DNA from 2 places in the Streptomyces sp. NPDC023157 genome. Region 1 is predicted to be linked to the other one. Evidence: riboswitches for the same ligand, from Rfam matches in the RefSeq annotation. Region 1 holds a riboswitch; the other holds the start of a gene.

Region 1 (3,933 bases):
GACAAGGTCACCTCGTACTTCTACGCCCTGCTCTTCCTCCGCCACCCCGAGCTGCGGGCCCTCTTCCCGGCGGCCATGGACACCCAGCGCGACCGCCTTTTCAGGGCGCTGCTCACGGCCGCCACGCACGCCGAGGACACCGCCACCCTCACCGCGTACCTGACCGGGCTCGGCCGCGGCCACCGTAAGTACGGCACGCGGCCCGAGCACTACCCGGCCGTCGGCGAGTGCCTGATCGGCGCCCTCGCCCAGCACGCCCCGCACAGCTGGGGCCCGCGGACCGAGGCTGCCTGGGTGGGCGCGTACACCACCCTCTCCCAGATCATGATCGACGCGGCGGCCCAGGACGAGCTCCGCGCCCCCGCCTGGTGGCAGGCGGAGGTCGTGGCCCACGAGCCGCGCACGCCCGACGTCGCCGTCGTCACGGTCCGCCCCGACCAGCCGTACCCCTTCCGTGCCGGGCAGTACACCGCCCTGGAGACGCCCTGGTGGCCGCGGGTCTGGCGGCACTACTCCTTCGCCTCCGCGCCCCGCTCCGACGGGCTGCTCTCCTTCCATGTGAAGGCCGTGCCCGCGGGCTGGGTCTCGAACGCGCTCGTGCACCGGGCCCGGCCCGGGGACGTCCTGCGGCTCGGCGGCCCCACCGGCTCGATGACCGTCGACCACCACACCGACAACGGGCTGCTGTGCCTCGGCGGCGGTACGGGCATCGCCCCGATCAAGGCGCTGGTCGAGGACGTGGCCCAGCACGGCCGGCGCCGCTCCGTCGACGTGTTCTACGGCGCCCGCAGCAATGAGGACCTGTACGACATCGAGACCATGCTGCGGCTCCAGCAGTCGCACCCCTGGCTCTCCGTGCGCCCCGTCGTGGACGACGGGGCCGGCGGAGCCCTGTCCGGCGGCCTTCCCGGAGCCGTCCGCGAGTTCGGTCCGTGGCACACGTACGAGGCGTACCTCTCCGGCCCGCCCGGCATGATCCGTCGCGGTGTCGACACCCTCGTGGGCATCGGCATCCCCACCCACCGCATACGGCACGACTCCATCGAAGAACTGGTCGGGACGAGGAATTGAGCACCTTCGAGCACACCGGTCCGCGCTCGGCGACGCCGCCGCGCACCATCCGCCCGGGCAGCGACGGCGAGCACCTGGTCCAGCGGCGTACGGGCACCACCGAGCGCGCCGACCGGTTCTACGCCGAGCAGGTCCTCGACCGGCTCAACCCCCGGATGCGGGAGTTCGTGGCCCGCCAGGAGATGTTCTTCCTGGCCACCGCCGACCGGCACGGCGCCTGCGACAACACCTTCCGGGCGGGACCGGCCGGCTTCCTCCACGTCCTGGACGAGCTGCGGCTCGCCTACCCCGAGTACCGGGGGAACGGCGTCCAGGCCAGCCTCGGCAACATCGAGGAGAACCCGCACGTCGGCCTCCTGATGGTCGACTTCCTCCGGGACCGCGTCGGACTCCACGTGAACGGCACGGCCCGGGTCGTGGCCGACGACGTGATGCGGGCCGACCACCCCGGACTCACGGTCGACCCGGTGCCGGGGCGGCGCGCCCTGAGCTGGGTGGAGATCACCGTGGAGGAGGCGTACATCCACTGCGCCAAGCACATCCCGCACCTCCAGAAGGTGCCGCGGCACGGTCCCGGCCGGGCGTGGGGCACCGACGACGTCCGGCGCAAGGGTGGCGACTTCTTCGGCGCCGCCGCGGACGCGCCGGAGCGGGGACCGTTCCTGCCGCCGCCCCGCGCGGGCGCGGAGACCTGGCGGGCGGAGGCCGAGCGGGCGCTGGAGCGGGCGGAGCGGCGACGCCACCCGTCCGAGGGGTTCAGCGGCTGGTTCCGCAGGGGCACCGAAAGCCGGATTCCCTAAGCTCTCAAATCAATCGGATCCGGACATGTCCGATTAAGTGCGGGCCGGTGATCTGAGTCACGGTCGGACATTCCGCCGGAATGCTGTCGCGGCGTCATGCGCGAACCCCCGGGAACCAGTTGGAGAAAAGGATCACGGCACGCCGATTGATCCTTTTCCGACCCATAAAAGATCTGCTTGCTTTTGCGAATCAGGCCCTTGTTCTCGCTGTTCGCCTTCGCCTACGGTCACCCGTCATCCGGACGGAACGCCGAATCCTGCCGCCGCCCGGGTACCGCACTCACCCACTCGTACGGCAGGAGCGGGGGACCCAGGTTCGCCGCCGTCCCGGTCTCCGGGGCGGCTCGGGGTGAAGCCGCGCGCCGCGCGGCCGGGCAGCTCCTGCCCGAACCCGACAGCTCACCTCGCAGGCGAAGGAGAGGAAATCGCCATGCGTGGACACGGGAAGCACCGCCGCCCCAAGAACACCCCGCTCGCCCGCGGACTGGCCGTAGCCGGCCTCGCCGGCAGCGCCGCACTCGCCCTGCCGCTCGCCGGGGCCACCGGCGCGGCGGCCGAGACCCCGCGGGCGCCGCAGACGGTCCAGTCCGTCGCGTCCGTCGGGTCCGTCACGTCCGTCGGGTCCGTCACGTCCGTCGCAATCGAAAAGGCGGCGGCTCGGACGGTGAAGGCGAACGGTCTCGTGCGCTATTCCGTGGTCGCCGGCGACTCGCTCTCGAAAATCGCCCGGAAGCACCACGTGAGCGGCGGCTGGAAGACGATCTACCGCGACAACCGCGCCGCCGTCGGCGCGGACCCGGGCCTCATCCGCCCTGGCCTGCGACTCGCCATCGACACGCGGAACGCCCAGAGCACCCAGGCCGCCGAGAGCGCGGAGCGTCCGGCGGTGGCGCGTTCGGGTGCCGCGAGCGGCACCGCCGCCGCGCGTCCGGCGGTCGCGCGCCAGGCGTTCGCCGTGTCGCCCGCCGTGGCACGGGCCGCGGCCCAGGCGCCCGCCGTCTCGTCGGCGACCTCGGCCGTCTCGTACACGAACGACCTGGACGGCTGGATCCGCGAGTCGCTCTCCATCATGGCCAAGAACGGCATCCCGGGCAGCTACGACGGCATCTACCGCAACGTCATGCGCGAGTCCTCGGGCAACCCGCTGGCCATCAACAACTGGGACTCCAACGCCCTCGCCGGCACCCCGTCCAAGGGCCTGCTCCAGGTGATCGAACCCACCTTCCAGGCCTACCACGTCGCCGGCACGGCCTTCGACCTCTACGACCCGGTCGCCAACATCACCGCCGCCTGCAACTACGCGGCCGCCCGCTACGGCTCCATCGACAACGTCAACAGCGCCTACTGACGGGACCGCGCGGCCGCCCGGCCGAGGCGTCCGCCGAAGGTGTCCCTATGATGGCGTTACCCCCGGTAGCGGCAGCATGGGGACACCACGGCCGGAAGGAGCGCCCGGAGATGACGGGCTGGAACGCGCGGAACATCCCCTCCCAGGGAGGGCGGACAGCGGTGGTCACCGGAGCCAACAGCGGCATCGGATACGTCACCGCCCGCGAGCTGGCCCGCGCCGGTGCACACGTCCTCCTCGCCTGCCGCAGCCGCACCCGCGGCGAGGCGGCCCTGTCCCGGCTGCGCGACGAAGTCCCGCGGGCGTCGGCCGAGTTCGCGCCGCTCGACCTCGGCGACCTCGCCTCCGTACGCACCTTCGCCGCCGCCCACGCCGAGCGCGACCAACGGCTCGACCTGCTCGTCAACAACGCGGGCGTGATGGCCCTGCCGCACGGCCGCACCGCCGACGGCTTCGAGACCCAGTTCGGCGTGAACCACCTCGGCCACTTCGCGCTCACCGGCCTGCTCATGCCGCTGCTGCTGCGCACCCCGGGCGCCCGGATCGTCAGTCTCTCCAGCGGCTTCCACGCGCTGGCCGACCTGGACCACACCGACCTCAACGCCGAACGCCGCTACCGGCGGTGGATCGCCTACGGGCGCTCCAAGACGGCCAACCTCCTCTTCGTCCACGAACTCTCCCGCCGCCTGGCCGCCGCCGGCTCCGGGATCGTCG
Region 2 (3,933 bases), on a different contig from region 1:
ATCAGACCGCCGAGGCTTCGTCCAGCACCGCCAGCTCCGCCGCCGTCAGCTCCAGCTCGGCGACCGCGACGAGGGCGGGCAGCTGCTCGACCGTGCGGGCCGAGGCGATCGGGGCGACGACGGTGGGGCGGGAGGCGAGCCAGGCCAGGGCGACGGTGGCCGGCTCGGCGTCGTGGGCCTCGGCGACGGCGTCGAGCGCGGCGAGCACCTTCTGGCCCCGCTCGGTCTCCAGGTGCTTGGCCGCCCCTTCGGCGCGGACGCTGGCGACGGTGGCGCCCGGGCGGTACTTGCCGGTGAGGAAGCCCGAGGCGAGCCCGAAGTACGGCACGGCGGCGAGGCCGGCCTGCTCGGCGGTCTCCAGGAGGGCGCCCTCGTAGGTCTCGCGGGAGACCAGGTTGTAGTGCGGCTGGAGGGCGACGTAGCGGGTGAGCCCCTCGGCCTCGGCGAAGTCGAGGGAGGCGCGCAGCCGCTCCGGGGAGATGTTGGAGGCGGCGACGGCCCGGACCTTGCCGTCCTTCACCAGCTGGTCGAGCGCGGTGACGATCTCCTCGACGGGCACGGACTCGTCGTCGAAGTGCGTGTAGTAGAGGTCGACGTAGTCGGTGCCGAGGCGGCGCAGCGACTCCTCGGCGGCGCCCTTGATGGTGGTCGCGCTCAGCCCCTTGTAGCGGGGGTGGGCGCCGGCCTTGGTCGCCACGAGGACGTCGGCGCGCTTGCCGCGGGAGGCGAGCCAGCGGCCGATGACGGTCTCGGACTCGCCGCCCTCGTGGCCCTCGGCCCACGCGGAGTAGACGTCGGCGGTGTCGACGAAGTTGCCGCCCGCGGCGGTGTACGCGTCGAGGACGGCGAAGGACTGCGCCTCGTCGGCGCTCCAGCCGAAGACGTTGCCGCCGAGGGCGAGCGGGAAGACGTGCAGGTCGGAGGAGCCCAGCTTGCGGAGAGAAGTCATGGAGTGATCAACCCTCCGCGCGACCGGGCCTATTCCGCTTCCGCGGGGGACGTCCGTCCGGACGTCAGAGGCTGAGGCCCTTCGAGCGCAGCCAGCCCGCCGGGTCGATGCCGCCGCCGGACGGGGTGTGGACCTCCAGGTGGAGGTGGGGCCCGGTGACGTTGCCGGTGGCGCCGACCCGGCCGATGGTGTCGGCGGTGCCGACGGACTGGCCCGCGCCGACCGTCATCGAGGACAGGTGGCAGTACCAGATCTCGGTGCCGTCCTCGAGCTCCAGGACGATGCGGTAGCCGTACGCGCCGGACCAGCCGGCCGACTTCACGGTGCCGCTGTGGACGGCCTTGACCGGGGTGCCGGTGGGCGCGGCGAAGTCCAGGCCGGTGTGGTAGCCGGAGGACCACATCGAGCCGGCCTCGCCGTAGGTGGAGGTCAGCGTGTACGAGGAGGTGGGCAGCGAGTAGCTGGCGGCCAGCTTGGCCAGGCGCTCGGCCTCGGCCTTCGCCGCGGCCTCCGCGTCGGCCTTCTTCTTCGCCTCGGCCGCCGCCTTCTCCGCCGCGTCGGCCTTGGCCGCGGCCTCCGTCGCCGCCTTCTCGGCGGCGGCCTTCTGCGCCGCCTCCTTCTCTGCGGTGTCGGCGGCGGCCTGCTGCTGCTCGGCCTGCTGGAGGATGCGGGCGCGCAGGGCCTCGCCGGCGTCGGCGGCCTGCTGCTTGGTCCCCGCGGGCGCGTCGGCGGAGGTGCTGTCCTCGGGCGCGAGGTAGGTGAGGGCGGTGAGCGGCTGCGCGTTGTTCGTGACCTGGGCGCTGTCGCCGGCGCTCTTGTCCTTGCCGCCGATCAGGTCGCCGATGCCGGGGAGTTCGGAGGCGTCGGGCAGGTCGAGGTCCGGCAGGGCTATGGCGACCGGGGGCTTGTCCTGCGCGGTGGCCAGGCCGCCCGCGCCGACGGCGGCGATGACGCCGACACCGAGGACGGTGGAGGAGCGGGCGAAGTTGGAGCGCTGCTTGACGACCCGGTGCCGGCCGCCGGAGCGGTTCTGGGCCCGCAGCGAGTCCTCGGTGGGGTTCCATTCCTCCCCGCCCGCGCCCGCGGCGCCATGGGCGCCGAAAGAGTCGAAGGGGGCTTCGGGAGCAGGGGTGTTGGACGCCACGGAGGCGCTCTCCTTTCCTTCCTTCTCGCCTACCGGGTTAGCTGACGGGTTCGGAGCAGGAAGGTCTCCTACGGGTGTGCCGCACGGGTGCGACGTGGCCCGATTCACCCCAAGTGGTGGTTCCCCGGTTCCCTTGCGGGATTCGGCGCGCGCGCACGGTGCCGTCTCTTGCGACGGCTGTGACGACCGCGCTGCGTTATCGAACGTTAATAGACACGGCCTCCCGATTCCAAGCCGTCCCCCTTGATCATTAGCTGAATTGAGAGGGAATGGCCCGAGTTGACCCCCGGTCAGACAGGATCCGCGTCACACCGGGAATCTGACGTTGCATCAATTGTTATCGGAGCGACACCCCTCGACTACGTCCCGTCACCATCCTCCCGAAGCGCCTCCGGAGGCACCCTGGGGGCCGCCGTCGGAGGCACCGCAGGAGACGCCGCAGGACCCACCTCCGCGCTCTGCCCCGGCGGCACCACCGGCATCGTCCGGCGCCGCTCCGGCTGCCCCGCCGCCGGGCGGCTCACCGCGAGCAGCGCCATGTCGTCGTTCGAGCCCCCGCCGGTGTGCCGCCGCACATCCGCCACCAGCGCGTCCAGCAGCTCCTCCGGGCCGGGGAAGAGCCGCCCCGCGAGCCGCTCCGCCGGATCGTAGAAGACGCCCCGCGCGTCCCGCGCCTCCGAGAGGCCGTCCGTGTAGAGCAGCAGCGTCGCGCCCGCCGGGTACGGCGTCTCGTCGGCCCGGTCGGGCCACACCGCCAGCTCCCCCATCCCCAGCGGCAGCGCGGCCTCTGTCGGCCGCAGCCGGTCGAGCCCGCCGTCCCCGTACAGCAGCAGCGGCTCCGGGTGCCCCCGGTTCACGACCCGCACGACACCGCCGCCGTCCCCGCGCGGGATCTCCGCGAGGACCGCCGTCGTGAACCCCTCGAAGGCGTCGAGCCCGTCCCGCCGCGTGCCCTCGCGGTCCAGCGCCCGCTCCAGCCGCTGCGCCACGCCCTCCAGCGTCGGCTCCAGCTCGGCGGCCTCCCGGAAGGCGCCGATGACCACGGCGACGGCCTCCACCGCGTCGAGCCCCTTGCCCCGCACGTCGCCGACGACCAGCCGTACCCCGTAGGGGGTGTCCTGGACGGCGAACAGATCGCCGCCGATGAACGCGTCGGCCTGCGCCGCCTCGTACCGGGCCGCGACCTGCAGCCCGCCGATCCGCGCGGCGGGCGTCGGGAGCACCGCCTTCTGCGCCGTCGCCGCGATCACCCGCGCCGACGCGAGCCGCTCGCCGCTGCGCCGCACCACCCGATTGATCAGCATGGCGAGCGCCGCGACGGTGAGGACGGTCAGCGTCTCGGTGAGCGAGGAGATATGGCTGACCGTGCCGTTGTAGAGGTGCAGGCCGATGCTGGCGAGGACGGCGGCGACGCCCGTGAGGAACGTCGTCAGCGTGGAGAAGAAGGGGGCGGCGATCAGCGGCGCCGCCGAGAACAGCGGCGCCGCGGTGTACTCCGGCGGTGTCGCCAGGTCGAAGCAGACACCGCCCACGATGATCAGCGGGGGAAGGGCACGGATGAAGCGGCGTGCGACGGGATACGGCCCCCGGCCCCCGCCCGCGCCACCGGGCCCGTAGGAGGGCTCGTGCCGCACCGCTGCTCGCGCCACCTCTGCTCTCCCGCCTGGACCTGGGCCCGACCCGGCCCGGGCCCGCCTGGAGCACCGGGCCCGACCCCGAGGGCGACGGGAGGTCCCGCGCCCTCCCCAGGGTGGGTCAGCCGCCGCCCGTCGGCGACTCCCGCGCGGCCGACTGGCGTACGGCCGGCCGGACGGCGAGCCGCCCGCCCCGGGACAGCGCC

Evidence for each region. A riboswitch is a leader RNA that binds a small molecule or an ion and turns the genes downstream of it on or off. The one in region 1 is predicted to bind cyclic di-AMP.
Region 2: another riboswitch for cyclic di-AMP. It lies ahead of ACZ3ZE_RS21905 (M23 family metallopeptidase); the one in region 1 lies ahead of ACZ3ZE_RS26785 (LysM peptidoglycan-binding domain-containing protein).

What each region holds. Positions count from the first base shown of each region.
Region 1 is NZ_JBVHIL010000008.1:35,317-39,249, forward strand. It holds gene ACZ3ZE_RS26775 (globin domain-containing protein) at 1-1,071, shown strand, start outside; gene ACZ3ZE_RS26780 (pyridoxamine 5'-phosphate oxidase family protein) at 1,068-1,871, shown strand; cyclic di-AMP (ydaO/yuaA leader) riboswitch at 2,143-2,297, shown strand; gene ACZ3ZE_RS26785 (LysM peptidoglycan-binding domain-containing protein) at 2,302-3,219, shown strand; gene ACZ3ZE_RS26790 (oxidoreductase) at 3,330-3,933, shown strand, end outside.
Region 2 is NZ_JBVHIL010000005.1:684,761-688,693, reverse strand. It holds gene ACZ3ZE_RS21910 (aldo/keto reductase) at 2-949, opposite strand; gene ACZ3ZE_RS21905 (M23 family metallopeptidase) at 1,014-2,093, opposite strand; cyclic di-AMP (ydaO/yuaA leader) riboswitch at 2,106-2,251, opposite strand; gene ACZ3ZE_RS21900 (PP2C family protein-serine/threonine phosphatase) at 2,453-3,727, opposite strand; gene ACZ3ZE_RS21895 (MFS transporter) at 3,849-3,933, opposite strand, start outside.